DNA from 3 places in the Clostridium sp. AF34-13 genome. Region 2 is predicted to be linked to each of the others. Evidence: predicted binding sites of a transcription regulator. Region 2 holds the regulator's gene; each other region holds the start of a gene.

Region 1 (3,296 bases), on a different contig from region 2:
GTCAAGTGTTTTTTGGGATTTTTTATCTGTTTTTTTGTAACAGTTCAGCCATAAAAAGATAATTTGCAATACAATTAGCTTGTTTGCTAATTTATAAATATATGAAATTCAAGACGGAACTACTATATTTCTTCTTTCAGCTCAGATAAAACATCTTTTATGCTGCATAATGAAAATCCTTTGCGGTAAAGCTTTGCAATAATCTTTTGACTTTCTTCATATGATAATGAAGCGAGCATATCTGCATCTATGCCGAGTTTTTCTATCTGTCTTCTAAGTGCCGTACTGTCATCATAATCTATATTTTCAAGTGCAAGCTCTATATACTCGTCTGCTATATGCCTTTTATAAAGATCCTGTTTCATTCTCTTTATACTTCGGCTCTCATGATATATCTCAACAAATCTTTTCGCATAACGCTCATCATCTATATAATGAAAACTTCTGACATACTCAACCGCACTTTCCACGGCTTCTTCTGAAAAACCTGCCTTATTAAGTTTGTCAGTAAGCTCCCACTCTGTCCTGTCATTATGCTGTAATATAAGCATTGCTCTTTTTTTAGCCTTTAATATCTCATCACTTTTTTGTCTGTTGTCTTTATTATCTTCTATCATCGCCATGATATATCCTAAGCTTCTGTCTCACCGGCATTATTATCTGCTTCTGCCGTAACATCTGCCTGCTCATCAGCAAATACACTTTCCTCATCCTCTGTCTTGGTTTCTTTTGAGAATTTTTCTCTTACCTTTTCTTCTATCTCTGCCATAACATCAGGATGTTCTTTAAGGTATGTCTTGGCATTTTCCCTGCCCTGACCTATCTTGCTGCCGCCGTATGCATACCACGCACCACTCTTGTTTACTATGTCTTCTTTTGCAGCAAGGTCAAGTATATCACCCTCTCTTGATATACCCTCACCGTAGATAATGTCAACTTCTGCCTCACGGAATGGAGGTGCAACTTTATTTTTAACAACTTTTATGCGTGTACGGTTTCCGATGGCTTCACCATCTTTCTTTATCTGTTCACCGCGCCTTACCTCAAGCCTGATCGATGAATAATACTTAAGTGCACGGCCACCTGTAGTAGTCTCAGGATTTCCAAACATTACACCTACTTTTTCACGAAGCTGGTTTATAAATATAACCGTACAACTCGTCTTTCCTATGATAGCCGTAAGTTTTCTAAGTGCCTGTGACATAAGTCTTGCCTGAAGACCTACATGACTGTCTCCCATATCTCCCTCTATCTCAGCCTTTGGAACAAGTGCCGCAACTGAATCCACAATAACTATGTCTATCGCACCCGAACGAACCATAGTCTCCGTAATCTCAAGAGCCTGCTCACCTGTATCAGGCTGTGATATATATAAATTGTCAATATCGACACCTATCTTTTTTGCATATACCGGGTCAAGTGCGTGCTCTGCATCTATAAATCCTGCTATACCGCCTCTTTTTTGTACTTCTGCGACCATATGAAGTGCAACCGTAGTCTTACCACCTGACTCAGGTCCATATACCTCAACTACTCTGCCCTTTGGAACACCGCCTACTCCAAGAGCTATGTCAAGTGAAAGGGAACCTGACGGTACAGTTTCCACATTAAGATGTGCATTGTCTCCGAGCTTCATGACCGCACCCTTTCCGTAGTTTCTCTCTATCTGTGCCATAGCTGACTCTAACGCTTTTAACTTATTTTCATCAATATTTGGTTTTGCCATCTTCTAATCCTCCTTTTACGAACAGATGTTCCTAACATCTATATTATATTGTTTTTCAATACTTGTCAATCATTTTTTTCAGCAATGCTATAAGTGTAATGTATTATATTGTTTTTGCAAATACATTTCTATGTAATATTTTCACAAATCATTCCTAAGTTTTCTGTGCACTTCTTATAACAAAAATTGTGATTTAATGATTTTTCATAAGATTTCAAAAACATTCACAAAATATGGATTTTTTTTAATTTATTTTTCGTTTCACCTGACATGAATTTTGTGATAAAATAAAAATTACATTCTATAGTTAATTATTTTGAAAGGTCGTGTTTAAAATGACAGATATAAATATACACGAAGGAGATTTCTACAGACACTTTAAAGGACAGATATACCAGATACGCACCATTGCAACAAACAGTGAAGACGAAAGTCTTATGGTGGTTTATCAGGCAATGTACCCTCCTTTTAAAGTCTGGGTACGCCCACTGTCAATGTTTACCGAAAAACTTGACACTTCAAAATATCCTGATGCCGGGCAGACTTACCGTTTTGAAAAGATAAATTTTGATGACAGTCCTGATATTGACATCAACACATATAATAAGAATAAAACCGAAACTATCAAATCTGTGCACAACGATATAAAAAATACCACGACATTTTTACATAATAGTGAAAATGACATCAAAATATCTTCACCAAATGTCGTTTCAAACACAGATGCACCACAGGTAAGTGAGGACGATTTTATATCTGATGATATTTCCATATCAGATGAAGAAATGACTGATATTCTTTTATCCGGACAGGTTGAGCGAAAATTAACCGACAGACTTTCCGATAAACAGATAGCTGCCAAAGGCTTTATGATATTTCTTGATGCCGACAGCTACCATGACAAGCGGCTGATATTCCTTAGTCTCAGGCAATATTTAAACGATACCATGTTGAATAATATTGCAGTCACTCTCGACCTTGTTCTTGATGAAGGCAGTCCCGAACAGCATTTTGATACGATTTTAAACTGCCTCGAAACCCATGAACATTATGAATGTAACAGGCTTCGCTAAAAATGATAAAATGTACTCTCGGAATCTTCTGAACGAAGAATTTTGAAATGGATTTTTGATATATAATGACATTTTCGCAATACATACAAAGTATGTATGCGTACACGGTGTGTACGACGAGAAAATAGAAACAGTTTATCGGGAATACAGCCGAAACAACTCGTTTTGAGAAGATACTGCGAGTACATTAAATAAGAAATGAGGATAAATAAATGAAAGTAAATAAAGAAAGTATGCTTGTATATGCAATAACAGACAGACATTGGACAGGTGAAAAAACGCTTGAACAGCAGGTTGATGAAGTTCTTAAAAACGGTGCCACTTTTTTGCAAATACGCGAGAAAAATATGCCACATGATGAACTTGTAAAAGAGGCTGTCCTTATTAAAGAGATTGCAAAAAAATATAATGTTCCCGTTGTAATAGACGATGACATTTATGCCGTTATCGAGTCAGGTGTTGACGGTGTGCATATCGGTCAGAAAGATATGGATTAT
Region 2 (3,296 bases):
GGTCGAAATCGGCATTTTCTGTTCCATCAACTGAAACATCTTCTGAGTCCTGCTGTGCATATGCTTCTTCCTGTGCTTTCTTTAAAGCCTCCTGTTTCTGCTTTTCCTTGTCTTCCTCTAATGCAAGCTGAAAACCTTTAAACAGTTTTTCAACCTGCTTTTCATATCTTGATGGCACGGTCACTATAGTAATTCCGTCCCTTATGACTTTCTTAGCATTTTCAATCTTTGAATATCCGAGATACTCGATAAAATTTTCTGCCATTTCATCATCTTTTAAATCACAGATCTCAACTACATCAAAGTCATCCGCTGTACCTTCAACAAGTTTTTCACCGCAATCTGCACATACTGTTATACCGTCACGGTATTCAGTTTTACATTTTGGACACCACATCGTTTTTCCTCCTGGTTTTTGCTTTGTAATTGATATAATGTTATCATACAGCCACAAAAATGACAAGCTGGTAAGCCTCTTTATCACACAATTATCACAAAATCAAAAACTATCTGCTTACAAGTCCGACTATCAAAAGCTCTACACCTATCTGGTCATCTAATATTCCTGTCTTAAACTTCTGCTCCGTGTCAAGACTGCTCTCTAATGCATTTTTAAGCTGTTCTCTTTTAAAACCTGCTGCCTGTCTCTGATAATTGCCGACAAAATAAGGTGAAATACCAATCTTTGCTGCTATCTCATTCTTTGCTGCTCCTCCTAGTGAACTTATCTGAAGAAGTATATTAAAATGTCTTATGAGCATATACAAAATATAAGATGGAGCTTCTTTTAACTCAATCAGTTCATTATACAATTTCAAAGCCTTATCTGCATCTGATGCACCGACCGCATCCACCATCTGAAAAATATGATTTTGGAGAAATGCAGGACATATCTCGTCTATATCGGCAATCGTCACTTCCTGCCTGTCTCCTGTATATGCAACAAGCTTGTCAATCTCATTTGAGAGACTGTAAAGATTATTGTCCACTCTTTGCAAAAAATACTCCATCGTCTGTCTGGTGAACACTTTCCCGGCATCTTTTAATCTTCTCGCCGCCCAGTTTAATGTCTCCTGTGCGTCCTTAAGTTTAATCTCAGCAGCTATTCCGTTTTTGTTTACATATTTATATAACTTGTTTCTCTTGTCGATCTCTTTTTCAACAAAAATAATAATCGTACTGTCAGGCATATGCTCAAGATAATCAGCAAAATCATTTGATGTTTTAAAAAGACCACTGTCCTGAATAACAATAAGCCTGTAATCACTGAAAAACGGCAATGTATCGGCTATGGACTGTACCTCACTTAAATCAATGCCTCTATTTTCAAATTTTGAAAAATTCATCTCATCACTGTTTTCCAGAATAAAATGCTTAAGATTTTCCCTGTAATTTTTTTTGAGCAATTCTTCACTGCCGTAAAGAAGATACAGATTGTGAAACTTCCTCTGCTTTATGTCATCCTTAATACGATTCATATAAGTTCTCCAAAAATAGTGTTAAATCAATGATATGTTCTAAATAAACCTACTACTTTTCCAAGTATATCGACATTGTCTACGATAATGGGATCCATAGTATCATTTTCAGGCTGAAGTCTGAAATGACCGTCCTCTTTATAAAATGTCTTAACCGTGGCTGAATCATCGACAAGTGCCACTACAAGCTCACCGTTTTCTGCAACACTCTGCTTATGAACAAGCACCTTATCTCCATCGAAGATACCTGCATTTATCATACTCTCACCACGGACATTTAAGATAAACGCTTCTCCCTTTGGCATATCTCCCGGAAGTACAGGCATATATCCCTCTATATTCTGCTCCGCAAAGATAGGCTCTCCTGCTGCCACTGAACCAATGATAGGAACATTTATGAGTTCTCTCCTCACCAGATTAAAGTCATCATCAATAATCTCAATGGCTCTTGGCTTTGTAGGGTCTTTCCTGATAAAACCGTTTTTCTCCAATGTCTCAAGATGAGAATGAACCGAGGATGTAGATTTGAGATTGACCGCCTCACAAATTTCACGAACTGCAGGCGGATATCCCTTATTTATAATCTCTGATTTGATAAAGTCTAATATTTCTTTCTGCTTTGCAGATATTCTTTCTTTTGCCATAACACTGCCCTCCCGAATATATATTGTAATTTTGTATATTTTATCATATTTGCAAGGCATTGTCAAACATATGTTCAAAGAATTTTCTATAAAAAGTAACAGTTCAGCCATAAAAAGATAATTGGCAATACAATGAGCTTGTTCATTGTATTGTTAAGTACCTTTTTATGGTAGAATAGCCTTTCATTTCTGAAATGAGTAAACATAAGCTGCAAAGCAGCGACTGACAGCTCGCTGGCAGGTTTATGAATGTAAGAAATGCAAGGATGAACTGTTTCTATAAAAAATGCCCTCAAATATGAGAGCATTTTTCACATACTAAACTATAACCATCACAACTCCTCAGGTGTGATAATCTTTCCGTCAGACCAGATTCTTTCAAGGTCATAAAAAAGCCTGTCCTCCCTGTTAAACACATGAACGACAACATCACCGAAATCGAGCAGAACCCATGAACTGTTCTTGTCACCCTCCATCCTCTTCATCACATATCCTGCCTTGTGGAGATTCTCCTCAACATTTCTCACAAGTGCCTGTATCTGTGTAGAGCTTGAACCGCTTGCAACCACAAAATAATCTGCCATGATTGAAATCTCGGAAATATCAATTATCTTAATATCTTCGCCTTTCTTCTCATCAAGTGCATCAAAAACAATCTTTGCCATCTCTCTCTGTTTTGTCATATATTCTCTCCTTATTTTTATATACTGCTATAGGTATTTGCGAAACTATCATAAATCTTGATTAGATTGTGTAAATATAAACAATAATGTTAGCAGTGCACTTCTGTCACCGTCAGCACTTAATCAGCGTTTTTTGCTGATTTATGTACTGCTACGAGTGACAGGTAGCAAAAGCGTGCCTGCGTTATTATTTGTTTATATTTACACAATCAGCACAACATATAATCAGTTTTGCAATCACTTAATACCTTTTTCATCATGAATTTTTTTATAATATTTATAGGCCTCAACTGAATGTTCATCAATCTCTTTTTCTTTGCCTGCTTCACTTTTCTTTTCATCACTCAGATAAGACAATGTGTTTTTAAGTATAAGATATACGGCTTCGTCAAGGTCAACAAATGCCATGCTTCTTATAAGCTTAAAGTTTGGAAGTATCTTTCTGCCAGGCTCTATATAATCTGCCGTAAACACAATGGCTTCAAGAACCG
Region 3 (3,296 bases), on a different contig from region 2:
AAGGTAATTTTTAAGTTCTATTATTGAAAGTTCAGTTATCTGGGCGATATTTTTGTCCCCAACTGTTACTGCAAGTGCTTCCGGGCGGAGTCTTTTTCCTTTACAAGCCTTACAAGGTGTTATTCTCATAAAACTCTCATACTCTTTCTTGGTGCTCTCTGACGCTGTCTCCCTGTATCTTCTCTCGACATTTTTGATAATTCCCTCAAAAACAACATCATAGACACCAACGCCACGCTGACCTCTGTAGTGTACCTGTACACTCCTGCCATCCGTTCCGTGCATAAGCATATGCCTGATATTTTCAGGAAGGTCCTGATAAGGGGTATCAAGATCAAAACCATACTCCTTAGCAAGTGCATCAAGGACACATCTGGCATAGCTTGTCTTGTTTGTAACAGACTGCCATCCGTTTACGACAAGTGCCCCATCTGTGATACTCAACGAAGGATCAGGTATCATAAGTTCCTCGGCAAACTCCATCTTATAACCGATACCGTGGCATACCTCACACGCACCAAAAGGATTGTTAAAAGAGAATGTCCTCGGCTCTATCTCATCAATGCTCACACCACAGTCAGCACACGAAAAACTCTGGCTGAATCTAATCTGTTCTTTACCCGGAATATCTACTATAAGAAGCCCGTCAGAAAGTCTCATAACATTTTCAATAGAATCGGTAAGTCTCTTTTCTATTCCCTCTCTTACAACAAGCCTGTCAACCATTATCTCTATATCATGCTTTTTATTTTTCTCTAACTTTATATCCTCTGACAGTTCATAGATGTGACCGTCAACGACAACTCTTACATAACCGCTCTTTCTGGCACTTTCCAAAACTTTGATATGTTCACCCTTTCTACCTCTGACAACAGGTGCAAGGAGCTGTAATCTCGTGCCTTTTTCAAGCTTCATAATCTCATCACATATCTGGTCTACCGTCTGTCTCTTTATCTCTTTTCCACACTTAGGACAATGTGGTATTCCAACTCTCGCATAGAGAAGTCTGAAGTAATCATAAATCTCCGTAACAGTACCTACAGTCGAACGCGGATTTCTGTTTGTAGACTTCTGATCAATAGAAATAGCCGGCGGAAGTCCTTCTATCTTCTCGACATCAGGTTTTTCCATAAGCCCCAAAAACTGTCTGGCATAAGAAGACAGAGACTCCATATATCTTCTCTGTCCCTCCGCATAGATTGTATCAAATGCAAGAGATGACTTTCCCGAACCGCTAAGTCCCGTAAGAACCACAAACTCATCCCTTGGAATATCAATATCAATACCTTTAAGATTATGCTCAGATGCCTTTCTTATCTTTATATACTTCTTAACTTCCTCATGTTTTGCCATAAAAACCTCATTTCTAAATCATCTTATCAACATTGCAACATAAATATTTCTTTTATCTTAACACCAAATATTTATGTTTTCAAGCACATATGTTCGTTTCATTTTAACTGTTAAATAAAAACTCATATATTATTCGCTGCATCAAATCATCCACAGCGGTAACAGTTCAGCCTTTCATTTATTACATTCATAAAACTGCCAGCGAGCTGTCAGTCGCTGCTTTGCAGCTTATGTTTATCTCATATAATAAATGAAAGGCTATTCTACCATAAAAAGGTACTTAACAATACAATGAACAAGCTCATTGTATTGCCAATTATCTTTTTATGGCTGAACTGTTACCCACAACGAAAATAATTCCAAATATATTGTTGCAGTTCTTTCTTTTTTTTATTATAATAAAAGAATGTAAATCGGCAAATTATTTTTATATAACTGATATTATGATGTCATGGACAAAATGTGCTTTGTCCCAAAACGGACACCACGGATTGCTTCATTGCATCATATTATTTTATTTAGGAAAGGTCGTGAAAAATGTTAAGTATTAAAAATCGCATTATAGCTGTCTGTTGTGCTGCAATTGATTCAGACTCCATCAAATACTATATGAATTATTTTACTGAATATGCCAAAAAAAACAACTACAAAATACTATTTTTCCGTTCCTTTAGTGATTTGTACAGAGCAGCTTCACAGGGTAAACACGATATAGGTGAGAGTTGTATATTCAGCCTTATAAATTATAAACTCATAGATGCCATGATAATATTGCCGGAAACGATAAAATGTCCTGCCGTCCGTGATGATCTTATTCGTCACGCAAAACTTAATAATATACCGGTAATTTCAATAGACCACTATATTGAGGGCTGCTACAATATAAATTTTGATTATAAGACTGCACTTGAAAAAATATTATGTCATCTTATAGAAGATCACCATTATACCTGCATCAATTTTATTGCCGGTATAAAGGGAAACGCCTATTCAGATGAACGCATCGACATTTATAAAAAAGTTCTTAAAGAACATAATATTCCTATTGAGGAAGAACGTATAGGATATGGTGGATTTTGGAGTATTCCTACCAAAAAAGTCATAAAAGATTTTATAAACAGTGAGCTTCCGATGCCACAGGCAATAGCTTGTGCCAATGATACGATGGCTATCACGGCATACAATTCACTTATCAATGCAGGATATGACCTTCCACAGGAAATAGCCATTACCGGATTTGATGGTCTGATACAGGCTATCGAGCACTATCCTGCTATCACTACCGCACAGCATGATTATGAAAATGCAGTTATAAAAGCATTTGATATTTTAAATGATATTTTTAATCATAAGGAAGTTCCTGCCGCCAACTATATAAATTCCAATGTTATAATAGGCGGTTCATGCGGATGTCATTATGACAGCATTAAAAAATACAATAACCTTTCATATAACCTAAACAACAGGTATGACGCTCAGATTCAATTTAATAAAGACCAGATAAACATGACTGCCGACCTTAACGACAACACCTCATTTCAAGGTATGTTTGACAAACTAACACGGTATGCAAAAAATTTTTTCAGCCATCGTTTCTGGCTTTGCGTTGTTGATAATTTCCTGACAGAAGATGAAGAATTGTCCGACATTTTGGACGATAATGCATCACTTCATTTCGGATATTCAAATCATATGGATGTTGTATTATCAAAACACGATACCATATGGCAGGGAATGACTGACTTTGAAACTTCAAATCTTCTGCCAAATATTGAATCCGTGCTTGAAGAGGAAGATAATATACTATTTCTTCCATTGCATGTACTGGATCATACGATTGGATATGCGGCTTTAGTGTATGAACCTGACAAAATGAATATGGAACAGCTCTACCAGTTTCTTATGAATGTAAGTACTGCACTTGAAACCATGAAAGTACACCA

What was found. Region 2 encodes LexA, which represses DNA repair genes until DNA is damaged. Its sites were predicted from a motif close to CNAACANNTGTTNG; they were not measured.
Region 1: a site for LexA is predicted at 1,745-1,758, ahead of recA (recombinase RecA). Genes of this name have one in related genera too.
Region 3: a site for LexA is predicted at 1,436-1,449, ahead of uvrA (excinuclease ABC subunit UvrA). Genes of this name have one in related genera too.

Annotation. Positions count from the first base shown of each region.
Region 1 is NZ_QUEB01000013.1:55,015-58,310, forward strand. Features, by position in the region: gene DWZ63_RS11670 (regulatory protein RecX) at 123-623, opposite strand; gene recA (recombinase RecA) at 632-1,726, opposite strand; gene DWZ63_RS11680 (DUF1653 domain-containing protein) at 2,062-2,799, shown strand; gene thiE (thiamine phosphate synthase) at 3,012-3,296, shown strand, end outside.
Region 2 is NZ_QUEB01000002.1:67,982-71,277, forward strand. Features, by position in the region: gene DWZ63_RS02170 (hypothetical protein) at 1-397, opposite strand, end outside; gene holA (DNA polymerase III subunit delta) at 507-1,478, opposite strand; gene lexA (transcriptional repressor LexA) at 1,505-2,122, opposite strand; gene rsfS (ribosome silencing factor) at 2,455-2,805, opposite strand; gene yqeK (bis(5'-nucleosyl)-tetraphosphatase (symmetrical) YqeK) at 3,043-3,296, opposite strand, start outside.
Region 3 is NZ_QUEB01000005.1:118,682-121,977, forward strand. Features, by position in the region: gene uvrA (excinuclease ABC subunit UvrA) at 1-1,353, opposite strand, end outside; gene DWZ63_RS05890 (GGDEF domain-containing protein) at 1,891-3,296, shown strand, end outside.